DNA from 3 places in the Clostridium pacaense genome. Region 3 is predicted to be linked to each of the others. Evidence: predicted binding sites of a transcription regulator. Region 3 holds the regulator's gene; each other region holds the start of a gene.
The links. Region 3 encodes Rex, which represses fermentation and respiration genes when NADH is low (regulators of the CRP and FNR family bind a similar motif). Its sites were predicted from a motif close to ATTGTTAANNNNTTAACAAT; they were not measured.
Positions count from the first base shown of each region.

Region 1: a site for Rex is predicted at 4,348-4,367, ahead of LK536_RS45080 ((2Fe-2S) ferredoxin domain-containing protein). Genes of this name have one in related genera too.
Region 2: a site for Rex is predicted at 3,858-3,877, ahead of adhE (bifunctional acetaldehyde-CoA/alcohol dehydrogenase). Genes of this name have one in related genera too.

Region 1 covers NZ_JAJFEB020000008.1:233,776-241,339, reverse strand. Annotated here, with positions in the region: gene LK536_RS45105 (BMP family protein) at 1-493, opposite strand, end outside; gene LK536_RS45100 (aspartate/glutamate racemase family protein) at 514-1,242, opposite strand; gene LK536_RS45095 (ATP-binding cassette domain-containing protein) at 1,610-2,233, opposite strand; gene LK536_RS45090 (ABC transporter permease) at 2,307-3,044, opposite strand; gene LK536_RS45085 (ABC transporter substrate-binding protein) at 3,101-4,267, opposite strand; gene LK536_RS45080 ((2Fe-2S) ferredoxin domain-containing protein) at 4,433-4,672, shown strand; gene LK536_RS45075 ([Fe-Fe] hydrogenase large subunit C-terminal domain-containing protein) at 4,675-6,780, shown strand; gene LK536_RS45070 (SpoIIE family protein phosphatase) at 6,780-7,564, shown strand, end outside.
Region 2 covers NZ_JAJFEB020000002.1:489,893-497,456, forward strand. Annotated here, with positions in the region: gene LK536_RS35725 (hypothetical protein) at 414-665, opposite strand; gene LK536_RS35730 (helix-turn-helix domain-containing protein) at 801-1,058, shown strand; gene adhE (bifunctional acetaldehyde-CoA/alcohol dehydrogenase) at 1,155-3,767, opposite strand; gene LK536_RS35740 (aldehyde dehydrogenase family protein) at 4,054-5,541, opposite strand; gene LK536_RS35745 (iron-containing alcohol dehydrogenase) at 5,807-6,964, opposite strand.
Region 3 covers NZ_JAJFEB020000001.1:401,806-409,369, reverse strand. Annotated here, with positions in the region: gene LK536_RS31570 (protein NO VEIN domain-containing protein) at 1-966, opposite strand, end outside; gene LK536_RS31565 (hypothetical protein) at 1,444-1,776, opposite strand; gene abc-f (ribosomal protection-like ABC-F family protein) at 1,808-3,751, opposite strand; gene LK536_RS31555 (redox-sensing transcriptional repressor Rex) at 4,026-4,688, shown strand; gene LK536_RS31550 (NAD(P)H-hydrate dehydratase) at 4,761-6,302, shown strand; gene alr (alanine racemase) at 6,325-7,515, shown strand.

The DNA of each region.
Region 1 (7,564 bases), on a different contig from region 3:
CGATGAACCCGGCATGGCTGTAGCTGATGGTGGCGGCAGACATGTTAGGCAGGTCAAAGGTGTCCGTACCCACGGAGAATATGAACTGGCGGTCAGGAAATTCTTCGGCCACAATCGACACGGCTTCGCCGAACTGGCCTCCCTGTCCGATGATGATCTCATAGCCCTGCTGGGCAAACTGGCGAAGCACCTCTACCTGCTCGTCCTGGGTTACATTTTCCTTATAGGCTGTCTTGATCCCTAATTCATCCTTTGCCTTGACCATGCCTTCATATGTAAACTGGTTGAAGGCCTCATCCGTAATCAGGCCGGGCAGGATCATGGCAACGCTGTTATCCCACTGGGAATCCGCACCTTCACTGCCGGCGGCGGCTGCGGAGGTATCATTACCGGCAGCTGCGCCTGGGCTGCCGGCACCTCCGGATGAGCAGGCGGATAAACAGATTGCGGCTGCCAGGGTCAGGCTCATGATTGACATTGATTTCTTTTTCATAATTTATATTCTCCTTTATATTAAATATTTTCAGTAAGTAAATGTCCTCTTTTGATTTTCTTTTCCTCCGGGGTTTTATAAAGACCTTTTTTGGATGTCTTATATCCTCCCCTGCACATCATTTCCAGGACCAGGAACGATGTTTCCACAGGATCCATCACCGGGATTCCCAGCGCCTGGCTTACCGGCCCGCCAAATCCTGTCATGCCGGCACAACCCAGGATCAAAACCTCCGCCCCTTTTGCAACCGCCTTTTTGCCCTCTTCAATCAAACGGCTTATGGTTTCTTCCCTGTTGGCTTCAGCATCCAGCACACTCATATTTAATGGGAAAACGCCTGCTAAGCGATGGTCCATTCCGTACTGGGACACCATGTTTTCCATCATGGGGACTGCTTTTTCAGATGCTGCCAGGATGGAAAAACGGCTTCCTAAAAGGAATGACATGGCAATGGATGTCTCTGCAATGCCAAGGACCGGGCAATCACAGATTTCCTTTGCCGCGTACAGGCCGGGATCGCCGTAGCAGGCGATTAAGATTCCGTCATATGCGTTTCCGGACATTTTTAAAAGGCGGCATAACCCAAAACCGGAAAGGGCATAATCATAGAACGATTCCAGGGCTTCCGGACCGAAATCCAATCCTGTAACCGTGACAGACGTGTCAGGGGCCCTGACACGCTCCACGGTCCTCCTGATATCTTCCGTCATGGCATCTGAGGTGTTGGGATTTATAACTAATAAATTCATTCCTCCTCCTTTTCAAGCTGGCTTTAAAAACTAACAATTGAGAAATATATTCGCTATTGCGAGTAACATAATTATTATAACGTACAAACTTTTTGCTGTCTATTGTCACTTTGTTATATAATATTTACAAAAATATATGCATATTGCCTATTGCATAATGGGAAAAAGACACAATATATACATAAAATTTTTTGTATAACAATAAAATCCGGGAAAAAGTAAGAAGGTGCAGGACAGATTAGAAAGGCTGCATATCTGCAGCCGGATTACTGCCGGTCCATGATAAACGGCAGATATATTGGAGTGGCGGAAGCCGCTCCGAAATTCATGAACAGGAAAATACCAGATGGGAAGATGTGCATGGTCTTTATACAAAAGATTCAGGGATTTGTGAAGGATCAGGGGAACTGCTGCATATCCGTACCAGTTCCCCGCCAATCAGGGCCACATCCTCCTCCTGGTGGGTGGAGAGGATCAGGATCCGTCCATCCTGCTTTTCCCTGATATACGCAATCACACTGCGTTTCAGCTCCTCATCCATCCCGGTAAAAGGCTCATCCATGATAAGGATATCGGACGGGGTGAGCAGCGCCCTCAGGACCGCGACGCGTCTCTTCATGCCGCCGCTCAAGGTGGATACGGGACGGTTGAGACATTCCTCAGGCAGCAGCTTCCCCATCTCCCACCTGACGCGGGAGGCTTTCAGGGAACGGCCAACGCACATCATCACATTATCCATGGGGGAGAAGGATTCACACAGCCTATCCTCCTGGAATACGGCTGATATGGCGGCGGTTTTCCCGCCGGGGGTAATGGCCACGGTCCCCTCATCCGGCGTTTCCAGCCCCATCATGATCCGCATCAGGGTGGTCTTGCCGGAGCCGGAAGGGCTCATAAGGCAGTAACACCCGCCGTCCCGGAAAGTCATGCTGATATCCGTGAGGACAGGCAGGCCGTCATATGATTTTGTGATATGTCTGAGTTCAATCATTCTCTTCGTGGCTCCTTAAGCGTTTTATAAGGGCGTATATGGCAACGGTGTTCCCACAGGCCCTGTCAGTACTTTAGTGTTTCACTTTCCCTAAAAGATACAGGAAAATACGTTCAAAAACAGCGCTGACAATTATGATGACAAAGGTCCAGGCAAACAGCCCAGCGGTATCCAGATAAAGTTTGGAATAGTAGAGCTGTTCGCCGATGGAACCTTCCGGTATGCCGATTACCTCCGCGGCCACGCCGGATTTCCAGCTCATGCCCAGGGCGGTCCGGCATCCGCTGATAAGGTAGGGCAGCACGGCGGGGATATAGATATGGCGCACCTGCTTCCACAGGGGAATCCGGAATACCAGGGCCATCTCCAGAAGCTTCCTGTCCGTGTGTTCCAGCCCGGAAAGGGTATTCACATATATCATGGGGACCACGACCAGAAAGGACGTAAAGACGGCCAGGTTATGGGAACCGATCCAGATAAGGGCAAGGATGACAAAGGAGGCCACGGGGACCGATTTGATTAACAGCATCACCGGTTCCAGCAGTTCCCTTATAAGGGGAAATGCATAGGCCAGGCATCCTAACAGGATGCTGAGTACAAATGCCCCGAGAAAGCCAAGGCTTATCCTGGCAAAAGAACTGAAGATGGAGGCCCAGAAGGAGCTGTCGCGGACAAGCTCCAGGAGGGCCTTTACCATATCCACAGGCCCCACGAATATGATATTGTTGTGTATCAGCATATTGGCTGCCTGCCACACTGCAATCCAGAACAGCCAGATGAAATATTTCCGTATACGGGTGTTTTGATTCATGAAAAATGTCTCCGCCAACCAGTCATATGGTATCCGCCCCTGGGGGCCTTCACGCTCTAAGGCATGTAATAAAAGTCATCCCCGGGCATCTGGCCGCCGATGGATTTGGCATCCTGTTCCATGAGGATGGAGAGGTATCCGCTTAATGCATCCTTCATCTCCTGTCCTGTAATGCATACGATGTTGCAGTAGGGAAGGGCCTTCTGGGCGATGGGGGCTTTCTCCACAATGCCCTGGGCAGCGATAAGGGCTGCTGCTTCCTCCGGATGTCCGGAAGTAAACAGGGCGGATTCCGCATGGTCTTTCAGGAAATCCTCAATGGGCGAACGGTTCTCCCGGAGGAAGTCGCTGCGCACCAGGGTGACGCCTGTTACCAGCATGCTGCCGCTGTCCTTGTTCAGCATGTCCCACTGTTCCGTCAGGTCCAGAACGGTTTTCAGATCCTCATTCTGGATGCAGGCGGCTGTGGCAAAGGGCTGGGGAAGCACGCCGATGGCGCTGGAATCCTGCTTTAAGATAGAGGCAACCTCGGTGGCTTCAGACTTAAACTGGAGGTCCACATCGCCGGAACCGAGGCCATTTTCCTTTAAGAGGTAATTCATCACATATTCCGGCGTGGTGCCCTTGCCGGTCATGTAAATGGTCCGTCCCTTAAGGTCTGCCATGGATGTGATGGAATCATCTGATGCAACCACATACAGGACGCCCAAGGTGTTGATGTCCAGGACCGTTACATTTCCCTGGGTCTTGGCGTAGAGGACGCTGGCCACATTGGCCGGCACCAGGGCGATGTCCAGGTCACCGTTTGCAATCTTGCCTACCAGCTCGTCCGCCTTGCCGGTCATGGTAAATTCATATACATTGGAGGTTTCGCCCTTGGCGGCCTTGTCCATCAGGGATACCAGGCCCATGGAGGTGGGGCCTTTTAGGGAACCCACGCGGATTCCGGCCTGGCAGGTCAGTTTCGGCTCATCCCCGGATCCGTCCGCGGTAAGCTCCTTGGCAGACCCGGCCGGACTGTTGGACCCGCTTTCCTCAGAAGACCCGGTATCCTCTGACCCGCTGCTGCCGGTCTCCTGGGAATCAGGGGCAGGGGGTTCTGCCTGTGTGGCGCTGGCGGCAGTGTCCTTGGCAGCGGAACCCTGTCCGGATCCGCCGCATCCGCCAAGCATCAGGGAAGCGCCCAGGAATGCAGTTAAAAGTATGGAAATGGAACGTTTCATAATACAATCTCTCCTCTCATAAATATCCTTTACTATAGCACAACAGGCCCTCCTTTTCTATAAAATATTTGAGAAATATTATTGATATAAATATCACAATATGAGATAATGGAGATACCGTTTGGGGTGAACTCATAATACACGCAGATAGTGGAGGAATAAGGGATGAAAGTAACGATTTGTATTGGAAGTGCCTGTCATTTAAAAGGGTCCAGGGAGATTATCGCAAAGCTTCAGAAGCTGGTTGCTGAGAATGGCCTGTCTGACCAGGTGGATTTAAACGGCGCATTCTGCACAGGCAACTGTGACCACGGCGTATGTGTGACCGTGGAGGGCGAACTCTATTCACTGAAACCGGAAGATACCGAGGAATTTTTCGAGAATGAGATAAAAGGGAGACTTTGATTATGGGCATGGAAATCATTGATTTCAAAGCCACAAAGTGCAAGCACTGCTACAAATGCGTCCGCTACTGCGATGTGAAGGCCATCCAGGTAAAGGATGAGCGGGCGGTCATCATGCCTGACAGATGTATACTTTGCGGACATTGTCTCAAGATATGTCCCCAGTCCGCCAAGACCCTCCGGAGCGATCTGGATATGGTAAAGGGGTTCCTGCGGGAAGGCATGCGGGTAGTGGTATCCATTGCGCCGGCTTACATGGGACTTTTAAAATATAAGACAATCGGGCAGGTGCGCGGAGCGCTGATGCGCCTTGGGTTTGAGGATGTGAGGGAAACCTCGGAGGGCGCCGCCTTCGTGACGGCTGAATACGCCAGAATCCTCAGGGAACATAAGATGGATAACATCATTACCACCTGCTGTCCAAGCGTCAATGACCTGGTGGAGATTTATTATCCCCAGCTGGTACCGTACCTGGCGCCGGTGGTGTCCCCTATGATTGCCCACGGAAAGCTTCTGAAGGAAGAGCTTGGGCGGGACGTGAGGGTGGTGTTCCTGGGACCGTGCATTGCCAAGAAAAAGGAGTCCAAGGATCCGCGGCATGAAGGTTATATTGATGCCGTGCTGAATTTTAATGATATCAACAAGTGGTTGGAGGAAGAGGACATTGTCATCGAGGACTGTGAGGACCGGCCATTTACAGCATTTGACCCCAAGGTCAACCGCCTGTATCCGGTGACCAACGGAGTGGTAAGCTCCGTGCTGGCAACCGAGGAGGAGAGCGACGGCTACCGCAAGTTCTATGTACATGGCGTGGCCAACTGCATCGATCTGTGCAAGAGCATGGCCCGGGGCGAGATTAACGGATGCTTCATCGAGATGAATATGTGTTCCGGCGGATGTATCAAGGGACCTACGGTAAATGACGAATTCATTTCCAGGTTCAAGGTCAAGCTGGACATGGAGGAGAGCATTGCGCGGGAACCGGCGGAGCAGCGCCAGATGGAGCCGGTGTGGGAGAACGTGCATTTCGGCAAGCGGTTTGAGGACCACTCCCCCAGGGATACACAGCCCACGGAAGAGCAGATACGTGAAATCCTGCGCATGACCAACAAGCTTAAGCCGGAAGACGAGCTGAACTGCGGCGCCTGCGGCTATCCTACCTGCCGTGAGAAGGCCATTGCCGTATTCCAGCACAAGGCGGAGGTGAGCATGTGCATCCCGTTCATGCATGAGAAGGCGGAATCCATGGCCAACCTGGTAATGGAGACTTCACCCAACATCGTGCTGATCGTGGGGGACGACATGCGTATCCTGGAGTACTCGGATGTGGGTGAGAAGTATTTTGGCAAGACACGTTCCGAGGCCCTTAAGATGTACCTGTACGAGCTGATTGACCCGGCTAATTTCCAGTGGGTGTTCGACACGCACCAGAACATCCATGGCAAGCGGGTGAACTATCCGGAATACAATCTTTCCACCTTACAGAACATTGTATACATAGAAAAGGAAAATGCAGTCCTTGCCACCTTCATCGATATCACCAGGGAGGAAGAGCTGGCCAAGGAAGAGTACGAGAAGAAACTGGAAACCATTGACCTGGCCCAGAAGATAATCCATAAACAGATGATGGTGGCCCAGGAGATAGCCGGACTCTTAGGCGAGACTACGGCCGAGACCAAGACCACCCTGACCAAGCTCTGCCATTCACTGCTGGAGGATGGAAGCGACGGGATCTACGGGGGCGGCGAGGAAGACATTGCGCTTCCGGACGTGCACCTTGGCAGCGGGGCAAGGCCCTTAAGCGGCGTCATGACGCCGGGGAATACCGGGGCCGGCGCGGGAACGGCAGGCGGTGCCGGGCTGGCAGGAAACGCTGGTCTGGCAGGCGGTGCCGGGATAGCAGGAAACGCCGGGCTGGCCGGTGGTGCCGGGTTGGCAGGAAACGCCGGAATGTCAGGCGGCTCCGGAACAGCAGGGAATGCTGCGGTACCTGACCAGAAAAAGGGCTATGTCCATATCGGAAGCGCGGCTCCCGCAGGCAGGAAGACAGGGTACGTCCATCTGAACAGCGCTGATTTGAAGAAACCAGGCGGCAACGGAGGTAGATAATGGGAATTACAGTGGATGTTGCTTATAAAAGCCTGAATAAATATACCGAAATCCTCTGTGGGGACAAGGTAGAACTGCTTCAGACCGCGGATTCCAACATCATGATCCTGGCCGACGGCATGGGCAGCGGCGTCAAGGCCAATATTCTGTCCACCCTGACTTCCAAGATATTGGGAACCATGTTCCTCAACGGCGCCACGCTGGAAGAATGTGTGGATACCATCAGTGAGACACTTCCAATCTGCCAGGTAAGGCAGGTGGCTTACTCCACCTTCAGCATCCTTCAGGTGTATCACAACGGGGACGCTTATCTGGTGGAATATGACAACCCGGGCTGCATTTTCATACGGGACGGCAGGCTCATGGAGATACCGAGGAATGTCCGCGTCATCCAGGGCAAGGAGATTAACGAATACAGGTTCAAGGTACAGAAGGGCGATGCCCTGATTCTCATGAGTGACGGAACCATCCACGCGGGGGTGGGCGAGCTGTTGAACTTTGGCTGGCTGTGGCAGGACATTGCGGATTACGCGGTGCGCCAGTATCCCCTTACTGTATCCGCCATGCGTCTGGCTGCGTCCATCAGCAGGGCATGTGATGAGCTTTACCAGTTCAGGCCGGGTGACGATACAACGGTGGCCTGTATGCGCATCATTGACAGCAAGCCCGTGCATCTGATGACCGGACCCGCGCGCAACCCGGAGGACGATGTGCGGATGGTCCATGAATTCCTGGCGGATTCCAATGCCAAGACCATTGTGTGCGGCGGGACCAGCGCAACCAT
Region 2 (7,564 bases), on a different contig from region 3:
ACGCTGAGTTCCGGAGGATGTAGCTTCTTAGGGGGTGGCAGGCAAAAAGGCGGGGGTGAGTTAGTGTTGTCTGGCTTAAAAGGTCCTGCAGCCAGTGTCTGATATCTGCATCAGGAGTGCGTCTGTAAAGTGACGGCGTAGTGGTTCTACGGCTAGCTTTACAGACGTGCTCCTGGTGTAGATAGCAGGTACTGGCTGTAGGACCTTTTGAGCCAGGCAACACTAGCATCAAAGCCAGAACTCAAGGTGGTCTGAGCTGAGAAAGCTCTTCAGAGTTTCTCAGCGAATAGCACCGATCCCCCGTCTTTTTGCCTGTCAGCCCCTTAGAAGCTGCATCCTCCGGAACTCAGCGTCCTATCCGCCGCCGCCCGTCCTGCCCCGCTCCCCGGACGTCCCCCTCACCAAAAAACAATCTAAACATCCCTCAACTTCTTAATCAACACCTCCACTGCCTCCCCCCCAGACCTGCATTCCAAATCCTCCCCCAGGATATACCGGATGGCTTCCCTCCACTCATCCAGGGAATAAGAAGCTATATTAATCCTACGGAGTGCATACAGCACATCTTCTATGTAAAAACTATTATGGAGGTCCGATAAATACTGGCAGCCCGCTAATTCCTGCAGTCTGATTAACAAACCCCCCTGGTTTTTCTCCGGCTTCATTCATAACTCCTATTCCGCATTTCAGCATCTATATTTTCAATTTCTCCTGTGCAACCTATACATTGCAATTATATACGACATTTATCGTAAAATCAAGGAAGTGCAACCTATTTCTTGCATATTATGGAGGGTGCCATGGAACAAAAAATAAAGCAGGATTTCAGGATCGGACCAAACATCCGCAAATACCGCCTGCAGTCCCACATGACCCAGGAGCAGGTAACAGCCAAGATGCAGCTCATGGGCATCAATATTTCACGCAGCATATACTCGCAGATTGAGGGCGGTACTTATAATATCCGAGTTTCCGAGCTGGCCGCCATGAAGGAAATATTTAACATCAATTATGAATCTTTTTTCGAAGGAATTTCCGTGAATACAAAGGAATTATAGAGACTTGAATAAAAGCATGAACAGGCCGCCTGTCATATGACAGACGGCCTGTTCCAAACACAAAGGATAAAGGTATTTACCCATGATGGGTACGAATTATTTACCGTAGTAAGCTTTTAAGTACATTTCTTTAATCTCGCTCATAAGAGGATATCTTGGGTTGGCACCAGTACACTGGTCATCGAATGCCTGCTCAACCATGTCATCCAGCCTGTCTAAGAAGTCTTTCTCATCAATGCCGTAATCCTTAATGCAGGACTTGATTCCAACGGCTTTCTTAAGTTCCTCAGTCTTCTCAATCAGCTTCTTAACTGCCTCAGCATCATCCTTGGCCTGGATTCCGCAGAATCTTGCGCACTCTGCATACCTTGCCTGTGTATGTGGATACTGGTACTGTGAGAAGGTGCCCATCTTGCGTGGGTTCTCAGCAGCGTTGAAGTCGATGACCAGGGAGATTAACAGTGCGTTTGCAACACCGTGTGGCAGGTGGTGGAAAGCGCCCAGCTTATGTGCCATGGAGTGGCACACTCCCAGGAATGCGTTGGCAAATGCCATACCAGCCATGCAGGAAGCATCAGCCATCTTCTGACGTGCCTCTACGTTAGTCGGCTCATTGTAAGCAGTCGGCAGGTAGTCAAATACATTCTTCATGGCCTTAAGTGCAAGGCCGTCCGTGTAATCGGTAGCCATGACGGAAGCGTATGCCTCAAGTGCATGGGTCAGGACGTCAACGCCGGATGCGCTTGTCAGTCCTCTTGGCTGGCTCATCATATTGTCTGTGTCCACAATTGCCATGTTGGGCAGGAGGGCATAGTCAGCCAGCGGATATTTGATGCCAGTCTCCTGGTCTGTGATAACTGCGAAAGGTGTAACCTCGGAGCCAGTACCGGAGGAAGTCGGAACAGCGATGAAGTATGCCTTCTCGCCCATCTTCGGGAATGTGTATACACGTTTCCTGATATCGATGAAACGCATTGCCATGTCCATGAAGTCCACTTCCGGATGCTCATACAGAACCCACATGATCTTAGCAGCATCCATTGCGGAACCGCCGCCCATTGCAATGATTACGTCCGGCTCAAAGTCCCTCATAAGCTTTGCACCAGCCTGTGCATTGGCCAGGGTTGGGTCTGGCTGTACATCGGAGAATACGGTATAGGTAAGTCCCATATCATTGAGACGGTCTGTGATAACATGGGTGTATCCATTCTTATACAGGAAGGAGTCGGTTACGATGAATGCCCTCTTCTTGCCCATTACATCCTTTAACTCATTTAATGCTACAGGCAGACAGCCCTTCTTAAAGTATACTTTCTCAGGTGCACGGAACCACAGCATGTTCTCTCTCCTTTCAGCAACGGTCTTGATATTCAGTAAATGCTTCACTCCAACGTTCTCAGATACGGAGTTTCCGCCCCAGGAACCGCAGCCCAGTGTTAAGGATGGAGCCAGCTTGAAGTTGTACAGGTCGCCGATGCCGCCGTGGGAGGAAGGTGTATTGATGACAATACGGCAGGTCTTCATCCTTAAAGCATGCTTCATGATTTTCTCTTCTTCGTTGACATTCACATACAGGGAAGCAGTGTGGCCGTAGCCGCCGTCTGCCACCAGACGCTCTGCCTTATCCAGGGCCTCGTCGAATGTCTTGGCCTTGTACATGGCCAGTACGGGAGACAGCTTCTCATGTGCGAACTCTTCGCTGATATCCACGGACTCAACCTCGCCAATCAGGATCTTGGTGTCTTCCGGAACTTCCACACCGGCAAGCTTGGCAATGGTAACAGCCTTCTGTCCAACAATCTTGGCATTCAGCGCGCCGTTCACCAGGATGGTCTTGCGGACCTTCTCAATCTCGCCTGGCTTTAAGAAATAGCAGCCTCTGTATTCAAATTCTTTCCTGACTTCATTGTAAATGGATTCCAGGACAGTCACGGACTGCTCGGAAGCACAAATCATACCATTGTCAAATGTCTTGGAATGGATGATGGAGTTAACTGCCATCTTGATTTCGGCTGTCTCGTCAATGATGACCGGTGTGTTGCCGGCGCCAACGCCCAGTGCCGGTTTTCCTGAAGAGTAAGCAGCCTTAACCATTCCAGGTCCGCCTGTTGCCAGGATTAAGTCGGCATCCCTCATGACCTCGTTGGTCAGTTCCAGTGAAGGTACGTCAATCCAGCCGATGATTCCTTCCGGTGCCCCGGCCTTTACTGCTGCGTCCAGGACAATCTTAGCAGCCGCAATGGTGCATCCCTTTGCACGCGGATGTGGGGAAATGATGATTGCGTTACGTGTCTTCAGGGCAATCAGTGTCTTGAAGATAGCGGTTGAAGTCGGGTTGGTGGTAGGGATGACAGCTGCAATCAGGCCGATTGGCTCTGCAATCTTCTTGATTCCGTATTCCTTATCTTCCTCAATCACGCCTACAGTCTTTGTATCTTTATATGCATTGTAAATGTACTCAGCCGCGTAGTTGTTCTTGATGACCTTGTCTTCCACAATACCCATGCCGGTCTCTTCCACTGCCATCTTTGCAAGAGGAAGACGCATCTTATCAGCCGCGCTGGCAGCTGCGAAGAATATTTTGTCTACCTGCTCCTGTGTGTAAGTAGCAAAAATTTTCTGTGCTTCGCGCATTGCATTCATTTTTGCATTCAGTCCGTCCACGCTGTCGATGATTTCCGGAACAACCTGCTCGATTTTCTTTGCCATTTCCTTTTCCTCCATTTTTCCTTCATTTTTCCTTGTGTTTGTGATGCATTGGGGCTGCATCAGCCTGTTTGGGTTGGGGTATTTTTTCTTATTGATAATTAATTAACAATCTCACTGTTTGCATTATAACCTTTCGTTAAAAATATGTCAATATATATTTTAAATTTTTTTCTTTTTTAATATTTGATTGTTAAAGATAAGACAGAGACAGGTCTGCAAGCAAAAAGAAACGGCCCCGGAACTTCCCGTTCCAAAACCGCTTCCTTCTATATAATAATACCCTGCTTTATTTCACAGGATAAAATCCTGTTGGGGCTTCACTAAGATTAATCATGATATTCTTCATCTGTGTATAATGGTCCAGCATGACCTTATGGGTTTCACGTCCAATACCGGATGCCTTGTATCCGCCGAAGGGCGCTCCCTCCGGGATGGCATTATAGGTATTCACCCACATGCGTCCTGTCTCAATGGCCCGCGACACCCGCAGGGCCCTGTTGATGTCCCTGGTCCATACGGCTCCTCCCAGGCCGTATTCGCTGTCATTGGTCATGTCAACCACCTCATCCTCGGTCCTGAACTTGAGGATGCAGGCAACCGGCCCGAAGATTTCCTCCTGGGCAACCCTCATGTGGTTTGTGACATTTCCCAGGAGGGTGGGCTTAAGGAAGCAGCCATTTTCCAGTCCCTCGGATTTGAGCTGTTCACCTCCGCAGAGAACCGTTGCGCCTTCCGCCTTTCCGACTTCTATGTACTGAAGGATTTTTTCCATCTGGGCCTTGTTGATCTGGCTTCCCATCTGGGTGTCTGCTTCCCACGGAAGGCCCACCTTGACCTGGTTAAACCGCTCCACTGCCTCTTTGACGAATCTGTCATAGATGCTTTCCTGGACAAATACCCTGGAGCCTGCGCAGCACACCTGGCCCTGGTTAAAGAGGATGCCCATCTGCAGGCCGTCCATGGCCATCTCCCAGTCACAGTCCTCAAAGAAGATATTGGCTGATTTTCCCCCCAGTTCCAGGGTGGACGGTATCAGCTTCTGCGCAGCCGCCAGGGCAACATTCCTGCCCACTTCCGTGGATCCGGTAAATGCCAGTTTCCTGAAGCCCTTATGCTCCAGCATATATTGTCCGGACCTGGAGCCGGAACCGGTCAGTACGTTAAACACGCCCGCCGGAAGCACATCCTGGATCAGCCTTGCAAGTTCCAGCACGCTTAACGGGGTGGCGCTGGAGGACTTAAATACAGTACAGCAGCCGCTTGCCAGCACCGGGGCCAGCTTCCAGGCAGCCATGAGGAACGGGAAGTTCCAGGGCACGATCTGCCCAACCACTCCGATTGGTTCCCTGAGAATCAGGCTTAAAGTGCTTTCCCCAAGCATATTGGCGCTTCCCTCATCCGCCATGATGCAGCCTGCGAAATAACGGAAATGCTGTGCGGACATAGGTATATCCACGGCCATGGTCTCCCTAATCGGTTTGCCGTTATCCAGGGATTCCACCATTGCCAGGTGTTCCCGATTGGCGTCAATGATATCTGCAATCCTGTTTAAAATAACAGCTCTTTCATTGACCGTTACGTGCTTCCAGGACTCAAATGCCTTCCAGGCCGCCTTCACAGCCTCATCCACATCCTCCTTTGCCGCCTCCGCACACTCTGCCAGCACGCTCCCGTCTGCCGGGCAGTATGTCTTAAAGGTCCTGCCGTCAGATGCATCCTTCCACTGTCCTCCGATGAACAACTGGTATCTGGCCTTAAGCTCTACATTATGCATTGTAAACTCTCCTCTCAACACTTGGTACAGCATCGGGACAGGCTTATAAAACACACTTTAGGACACAAAAAAAACATGTATTTTAAAGCCAGCCCATCACTGTCCTAAAACACCATGTTTCCAGAAAAACCCTCCTTGGCGGAAGATTAATACGGTTGTGTTACCCCTCTGGCCACTATGATATATCATAAGACAGGCAATAGTCAACAAAAATCTTTTATTTAACAAACTCTTTTTGTTAATATTGCATTAACATTTGTCCCCTCTACTCCCCAACATACGCCTGGCGGTAAATCTCAATGACCTGTTCCCTGGTTGCGGTCCTTGGGTTTGTCAGCTGGCAGACGTCCTTCTTGGCATTATCAGCCATGACTGCGAAGTCCTCCTCCTTTACTCCCAGCTGCTTTAAATCCGATGGGATTTCCAGCTGCCTGCTCAGCTTCTTAATGGCCTCGATTGCCTTTTCAGCCGCACAGGTTACGGAAATGCCTTCCACCTGGACACCCATTGCCTGGGCCACATCCCTGAACCGGTTCATATTGCCGATCAGGTTATAACTCTCAACATAGGGCAGAAGGATTGCATTGCACACACCGTGGGGCAGATTATAAAAACCGCCCAGCTGGTGCGCCATGGCATGGACATACCCCAGGGACGCGTTGTTAAATGCAATTCCCGCCAGGTACTGGGCATAGGCCATCTTATCCCTGGCCTTCATGTAATTGCCGTTGGCAACTGCCTTTGGTAGGTAATGGGCAATCATCTTGATTGCCATGATGGCCGCTGCGTCTGTCAGCGGATTGGCATCCGTGGATACGTAAGCCTCGATGGCATGGGTCAGCGCATCCATCCCCGTGGATGCGGTCAGTGACGGCGGCATCCCCTTCATAAGCTCCGGATCATTGATGGCAATCTGGGGCGTGACCCGCCAGTCCACGATGGCCATCTTTACCTTGCGGGAAGTATCCGTGATGATACAGAACCTGGTTATCTCTGACGCGGTTCCGGCAGTGGTGTTGATGGCCATAAGCGGAACCATTGGTTTTGAAGACTTATCGACCCCCTCAAAATCAGCAATCCTTCCGCCGTTGGCAGCAACCAGCCCAATCCCCTTTGCACAGTCGTGGGAGGAACCGCCGCCCAGGGAAATGATGGAATTGCATTCATTTTCCTGATAAAACCTGGCTCCGGCTTCCACGTTCCTATCCGTTGGGTTCGGCTCTGCCCCCGCAAAAATACATGCCTCAATCCCTGCCTTTTCCAGGATTTCCCGTACCCTGTCCGCCATGCCGATTTCTCCCAGATACCGGTCCGTTACAATCAGGCATCTCTTTGCGCCTAAACTCTTAACCAGGTCCCCGGCCTCCTGAACCGCGCCTTCACCAAAAACATTGCGTGTAGGTAAAAAATAATATGTAGACATACTGCTACCCCCTTATATTCTTGCATCCCGCCCCAACCGTCCAGGCCAGGACCGGTGCCTAAACCTGATTATATCCGGGCATTTTAATCTGTCAATTAAAATAATATTTTAACATTTATTTGATAATATTTTGATTAGTATCGATTTTTTATTAACATTATCTTTATAGTTCTGCTTGTTAAGTTTTTTGGGCTATTTTTCTGTGATTATGGAGCCTGAAAAATAGCAGCTACATTAGATGGATGAAAAATACTTGTGTATTATTGGGTATAATATGGGGAAATAGAGGGTGATAGTTAAGGAGCTGGAGAAATTATAAGAATATAGCAAAATATGGCTAACACTAGATTGGTTTTGAAAATAACACGTTGGATATCTAAACAAATACCTAAATAAATACCTAAATAAATATACAAACAGACATTAGAAAAATTGCATAACTGACAATAAAATTCAATTTAATAAATGATATATTTTTAACAATTTTTGTGATAACATATTCATTATTCACTCATAAAGCATTGAAAGAGCGGCAGGATTTTGTATATTATTTAACAATAATATAAAATCCTACCGCTTGATTTCAAAAAAACCATTTTG
Region 3 (7,564 bases):
TCTCTTGTTAATATTGTATAGTCTGTAAATTCTGTAGTTTTTCTTTTGCTGCTGCATCTTATTGGCAACAGTGATTTCATTTTGGGAAATATAGAAACCGCCGTCATGGTTCTGTTCTGTACTCTTTACCTCAATATATAATAGTTCCCCTTGTTCGGTAAAGGATTTAATATCATAGCCTTCGTTATCGCCCACTTCCTGTGATGTATGTTCAATTTGCTTCGCAAGTTCCACTAACCCTACATTACGTAACTTTTTCTTTTCGAACTCAATAACAATATATTCTCCTAAATCGCCAATGCTTTTTTTCTTTTCATTCAGGGTGATATAATCTGTCTTACATGGCCTTGTGGTCTGTTTTGGCGCTGATTTCCTTTTGGTGGGAGTGTCCTCATCATCAATGAGTAATTTAAAACTGCTATACGGTTTTGTTTCTGCTGGTTGAAGCTCATCTACCGCCTTTAAGGGGGTATTTCTGTGCTTATCATTACAGATGATCCTTATATACCATTTTTTCCTGTATTCTTCAGTCAGGGCACTGGCAGCCGCATTGAAAAATTCGCATATCTTTAAATTATTTGCAACATAATACTTTTTGTCCGAAATAATGATTGCACTGTTCTCATCCTGTATCCGTGTACTGTTTTTCTGCCCTGCTGTAAAGCCATGGACAACTGTTTCCGGATAAATTTTAAATTTATCTGCTTTTGCGGTTAGGAATCCATTCATAATCTCAATGGACTGATTACAGGCAGCCTCAACGAATTTAATATATGTTTTTCGAGGACTTTCCCCGTCAATTATTATCTCATTATCGCCAGCCACGAATACAAAATTAATTTTATCAAACTGCATATTATCGCCGTAAACATATCCATTGTGAAAACAGGAATATGATTTTGCTTGAATATATTTACGGTTATCAAGCCAGTATTGTATAGAAATCTCATCAAAATTTGCTCTCATAAATGTCACCTCGTTTTTTTGAATATGCATTTATATATGGAGTCCGCACCGTTGTTGTAGGAGATTATATCACATAATTGTGGACGTTTCTATTATTTTAACAATTGGAATATGATATCTCCCTGTAAGCAGCAGGATTCCTTTCTGGAGCGTGTTTGAAAATTCATTCCCTCTATCTGTCCTGAGGATTCCACCAAAGGTACCTCCTTAGGACAGATTACGCCCACTTTGCGGTATATTTGGTATCTGCCTGTTTCAGTTTATTGGCCGATACTGTTTTATGAGTGATTACCTTTTGAATGTCCATTTTGTATCCAGGATACAAAATGCCGGGAAACCTGTAGGACACAGCTTTCCCGGCATTTACAATTCTTAAGTTTATCCTATTCTTAAGTTCATTCTATTCTTAAGTTCATTCTATTCTCAAAATCATTCCATTCTCAAGATTATCCCATTCCCAAAGTCATCCCCATCAGCCTATGGCCTGGATGTTTTATCACAGCCTTTGGTCTTTCCAACCCCTTTATCCTCCGCTTTGTCATGGGCTGTCCGTCCGCCGGCCTGTGTACCGGCCATACCGGCTTTTTCCGCCTCCGCCTTCAGCGCTTCCATATCCACTGGTTCGGAAGGCTTTAAGACACGTGTCATCAGTCCCATGGCAAACATGATGATGGGTATGAACACCATGGAGAAAATCACGGCCATCAGGTAATTCTTTGGGGCGCCTGTCACGGCCAGGATAATGGCCAGTACAAACAGCGCCACAAGAAGCAAGGCTCCGGTCAGGGCCAGGATCCGTTTTAATTTCATGCATTTACTCCTTTCATCCACTCAGAAACCATCAATCCTCAGCCAGTTCTTCCCATCGCTCATACAGTTCTTCTAGCTGCCGGGCAATTTCTTCCTTTTCCCTGTTCAGTTCCATCAGCCTGTCCACATCGGTGTAGACCTCTTCCAGGGAAAGCAGCCCGTCAATCTCACTGTCCCTGGTTTCCAGGGCATGGATGGAATCCTCTGTTTTCTTCAGTTCGTTCTGGCGCTTGCGTATGCGCGCCTGTTCTTCCTTCCGGGCCTTCCAGTCCAGCTTTATATCGCTGGCAGAAGAGGAGGCCAGATCCCTGTCCGGCGTTCCCGCAGGCGCCTGGCCCGCAGCATTCCTTGCTGCGAATGCTGCTTCCACGTCATCCTTCTTCTCAAGGTAATAATCGTAGTTGCCGATATAATTAATCAGGGACTGGCTGGTCAGGTCCAGTATCCTGGTGGCGGTGCGGTTGATGAAATAACGGTCATGGGACACATAAAGCACGGTGCCCGTATAGCGGCAGAGGGCGCTTTCCAGTATCTCCTTGGACGTGATGTCCAGATGGTTGGTAGGCTCATCCAGTAAAAGGAAGTTGGCGTCGGAGAGCATGAGCTTGGCCAGGGACACGCGTCCGCGTTCCCCGCCGCTTAAGTCCCGGATCAGCTTGAACACATCATCGCCCGTGAACAGGAAGGAGGCCAGGGTATTGCGGATCTGGGTATTATTCATGTCAGGATAGGTATCCTGTATCTCCTCAAACAATGTCTTGTCCATGTGCAGGACCTGGTGTTCCTGGTCGTAATAACCGATGTGCACCTTGGAACCCAGGCGGATTTCGCCGCTGTCAGCCTCCAGGAGGCCGTTGATGATTTTTAACAGGGTGGTCTTGCCGGTTCCGTTGTTGCCTATGATAGCCACCCGTTCCCCGCGTTTGATATCAAAATCCACGTGGGAAAAAAGGGTCTGGGCGTCAAAGGATTTGCTTAATTCCCTGACCGTCAGCACATCATTGCCGCTGATTACATCCGGCTCCAGCCGTATATCCATGGAATCGTCAATTTCCACCGGTTTATCCAGCCGCTCAATCTTATCCAGCATCTTTTCACGGCTCTCTGCACGCCGGATGGACTTTTCACGGTTAAAGGATTTAAGCTTGGTGATGACTGCTTCCTGATGCTTGATTTCCTGCTGCTGGTTTAGATATGCCCTGATTTTGGCATCCCGGAGCATGGCTTTCTTGTCGCTGTAGGCGGAATAATTGCCTGAGAACATGGTCCCGATGCCGTTATCCAGCTCCACAATCTTGGAAACCACACGGTCCAGGAAATAACGGTCATGGGCAACGATGATCACGCTGCCTGAATAACCCTTCAAATAGGTTTCCAGCCAGGCAATGGACTCCATGTCCAGGTGGTTGGTCGGCTCGTCAAGCAGCAGTACGTCCGGCTTGGTGAGCAGGAGCTTGCCCAGGGAGACACGGGTTTTCTGACCGCCGGAAAGGGTGTTGATGGGCTTGGTAAATTCGTCCTCGCTGAATCCAAGGCCTTTTAATACGCCCGTGACCTCGCTTTTATAAGCATAGCCATTGGCCAGTTCAAAGGCATGGTTTAAGCGGCTGTATTCCGCCAGCATGGCTTCCAGGGCATCGCCTGAGGCGGAATGCATCTTAAGCTCCAGGCTGCGGATCCGCTCCTCCATCTGTATGACCGGGCGCTTTACCTCCAGAAGGGCTTCGTAAATCGTGCTTTCGCTGTCCAGGTCCTGGTGCTGCGCCAGATAACCTATGGTGGAGCCCTTGCTGAGGGCCACAACGCCCTCGTCTGCAGCCAGTTCGCCGATGATGATTTTCAGAAGGGTGGTCTTGCCTGCGCCGTTAATGCCCACAATGGCCGCCTTTTCGTGGTCTTCCAGGTGGAAGGAAACCTGCTTTAAGATATGTTTGTCACCGAAGGACTTGGTTATATTGCTGCATGATAAAATCATGGTTAAACTCCTTTGCATTGTACACCGGCGCCCCATCCGGGCGGGGAACCGGGGCGCTGTCTTTACGCGCTTATATGGGAAGGAAACCCGCATATACCGCCTGTTTTTCAAGGCTCCAGACCGCCGGGATTTCCACATTATACTTTCACCAGTATAATATAATAGGAAAATTTTTTCAAGAACATACTGAAACGTGTTTGACATTTTTTTGACACTTGTTTATAATAGAACCATTAGGTATTTATAGAAACGCGTAAGGGGAAGGTGGAACACAATGGAACGCAAAGAGATATCAAAGGCGGTAATTTCAAGATTGCCCCGCTATTACCGCTACCTGGGTGAACTGATTGAGGAGGGTGTGGAACGCATCTCTTCCAATGAACTTAGCGCCAGGATGAAAGTAACGGCATCACAGATCCGTCAGGACCTTAATAATTTTGGAGGATTCGGCCAGCAGGGATACGGTTATAACGTCAAGTACCTGTATGCCGAGATAGCAAAGATTTTAGGGATTGACCAGCAGCACAACCTGATCATCATCGGGGCTGGCAATCTGGGGCAGGCCATTGCAAACTATACGAATTTCGAAAGGCGTGGATTTGTCATCAAGGGCATGTTTGACATTAACCCCAAGCTGATTGGCCTGGTAATCCGCGGGATTGAGATCCGCTCCGTGGATGATCTGGAGCACTACATCAAGGAGAATGAGATTCAGATAGCGGCCCTGACCATTCCAAAGACAAAGGCGCCTGAGATTGCAGACCGTCTTGTCCAGGCCGGTATCAAGGCAATCTGGAACTTTGCCCATACTGATCTGGTGGTTCCGGATGATGTGGTAGTGGAGAATGTCCATCTGTCTGAAAGTCTGATGCGCCTGTCATACAGGGTATGCAGCATGTACGACCAGAAGACGGAAGAGGGAAAAGCATCAAAGTAAGAATCAGCCGGCAAGCAAAGGAGCCATTCTTTATGCTTGCCGGCCTTTGCTTTTTACAGGAGGTAAATGCGGATGAGAACACTGGTAACGGCAAAACAGATGAAGGCGGTGGACGCCCATACCATCCATACCATAGGCATACCGTCCATGGTCCTGATGGAACGGGCGGCCCTTTGGGTGGCAGAAGAGGCAGAGGCCCTGGCCGGACAGAGGGATGCTGTCTGGGCGGTGTGCGGCACCGGCAACAACGGGGCGGACGGCGTGGCGGCGGCCAGGATGCTTTATCTGAAAGGATATCAGGCTTGTATTTACGTGGTGGGGAACCTGGAAAAGGGGACAGAGGAGTTTAAGGCCCAGGTATCCATTGCGCGCAGGCTGGGCATGGAGGTCAGGCCCTGGACCGGGGCAGTGGATGGGGAGTGCTGCCTTCTCATTGACGCGGTATTCGGCGTGGGCTTAAGCCGTCCCATCGAGGGGGAGTACAGACAGTGCATGGAAATGCTGTCTGAAAAGAGGATTCCCCATACCATCGCGGTGGATGTTCCCTCGGGAATCCATGGGGACACGGGGGCTGTCATGGGCATTGCGCTGAAGGCGGATGTCACTGTCACCTTTGGCTGGGAGAAGACCGGAACAGCCCTTTATCCGGGCAGGGAATACGCGGGCAGGGTAAAGGTATGCGATATCGGATTCCCGGAAACAGCCCTTGGGGCCGTGGCGGAGGCAGAGGAAGGGTGTGGATACGCCTTCACCTACGGGCCGGAGGATCTGGCTCTTATTCCAGGCCGGCCCGCCTATTCCAATAAGGGAACCTTTGGGAAGGTGCTGATTGCAGCAGGGTCGCGGAACATGTGCGGCGCCGCATACCTCAGCGCCCTGGCTGCCTACCGCACCGGCGCCGGGCTGGTTAAGCTCCTGACCGTGGAGGAAAACCGCCAGATCCTTCAGGAACGCCTGCCGGAAGCCATCATCGTCACCTACACGGCGGACCAGCTGGTTTCGGGCAGGGAAGAGTTCAAGCGCATGATTGAGGAGCAGATGAACTGGGCGGATGTGGTGGTGCTGGGGCCGGGACTTGGCAGCGAACCATATGTGGAATACCTGGTGGAGGATATACTGACCAGCGCCTTTGTGCCTGTGATCATTGATGCGGACGGCCTCAATGCCATAGCCGGGCATCCGTACCTGACCACCTACTACACGGAAAACATCATAATCACCCCCCATCTTGGGGAGATGGCCAGGCTGACAGGGGAGGGCATCGATGCCATCAAGGAGAATCTGGCCGGGGCAGCGCTGGAATATGCGGGGCGGTACGGCATTACCTGCGTGCTTAAGGATGCTGCCACGGTGGTGGCAGGCAAGGACGGGACGCTCTACATTAATTCCAGCGGCAACAGCGCCATGGCCAAGGCCGGTTCCGGCGATGTCCTTACGGGTATCATCGCAGGCCTCGCGGCCATTGGCATGGAGGAAGAACAGGCCGCCCTGATGGGGGTCTACCTTCACGGCAGGGCAGGAGAGGCGGCAGCCAGGCAGACAGGGCAGCACAGCCTTCTGGCATCGGATCTGGCACATGCAATCGGGAGGGCTATGGAGCCCGCGATGGAATGAGACAAAACAGGAGGCAGATAAAATGAAACCATACAGCAGGGTATATGCGGCCATCCATCTGGATGCGGTGGCTGCCAATATGGAGGCCATGAAGGCAAACCTCCCGGCTTCCACGTCCATGATCGGCGTGGTCAAGACAGACGGTTACGGACATGGCGCAGTGCCGGTTGCCAGGACCATTGACCCGTATGTGGACGGATATGCCGTGGCATCCGTGGACGAAGGCATCATCCTGCGCCGCCACGGCATACGCAAGATGATCCTTGTCCTGGGCGTGACCCATGAAAGCCGGTTTGAGGACCTGGTTCAGTACGATATCCGTCCGGCCATGTTCCGTTACGGGGAGGCCCAAAAGCTGTCGGCTGTTGCAGCCGCCATGGGGAAGAAGGCCAATATCCATCTGGCAGTGGACACGGGCATGAACCGCATCGGCATGAAACCGGACCAGGAATCCGCTGACATGGTATACAGGATCAACATGCTGGAGGGAATCCGCATTGAGGGCATGTTCACACATTTTGCAAGGGCAGACGAGGCGGATAAGACCACCTATGGACTGCAGTTTGGGAAATATAATGATTTTGTGGAAATGCTCGGCAGCAGAGGGATAACCATCCCAATCAGGCATTGCTCCAACAGCGCCGGTATCGTGGAGTCGCTGGGGGCCAACGGCCTTGACATGGTGCGGGCGGGCATTTCCATCTATGGCCTGTATCCGTCGGATGAGGTGGGAAAGGATGCGGTGAAGCTGACGCCGGCCATGGAGCTTAAGAGCTTCATCACCTACATAAAGACCATTGAACCCGGGGATGCGGTGAGCTACGGAGGCACCTTTGTGGCTGACAGGCAGATGCGCGTGGCCACCATCCCGGTGGGATACGGGGACGGCTATCCGCGCTCCCTTTCCGGCCTCGGTTCTGTCCTGATCCGCGGCCAGAGGGCCAGGATACTGGGCCGGATCTGCATGGACCAGTTCATGGTGGATGTGACCGGGATTGCGGGTGCGGCGGAAGACGACGAGGTGACACTGATCGGAAGGGACGGGGATGGATTCATTTCCGTGGAGGAACTGGCCGGGGCCGGAGGCGGTTTCCACTATGAAATCATCTGCGGCATCGGGAAACGGGTGCCCAGGGTATATATACGGCACGGCAGGGTGATTGGGAAAAAAGATTATTTTAATGATATTTACGAAGGCTTCGGATATATGTAAAAGCCTACCATGCTCCAAATAAGCGTCTGAAACATATGATACTATTAGG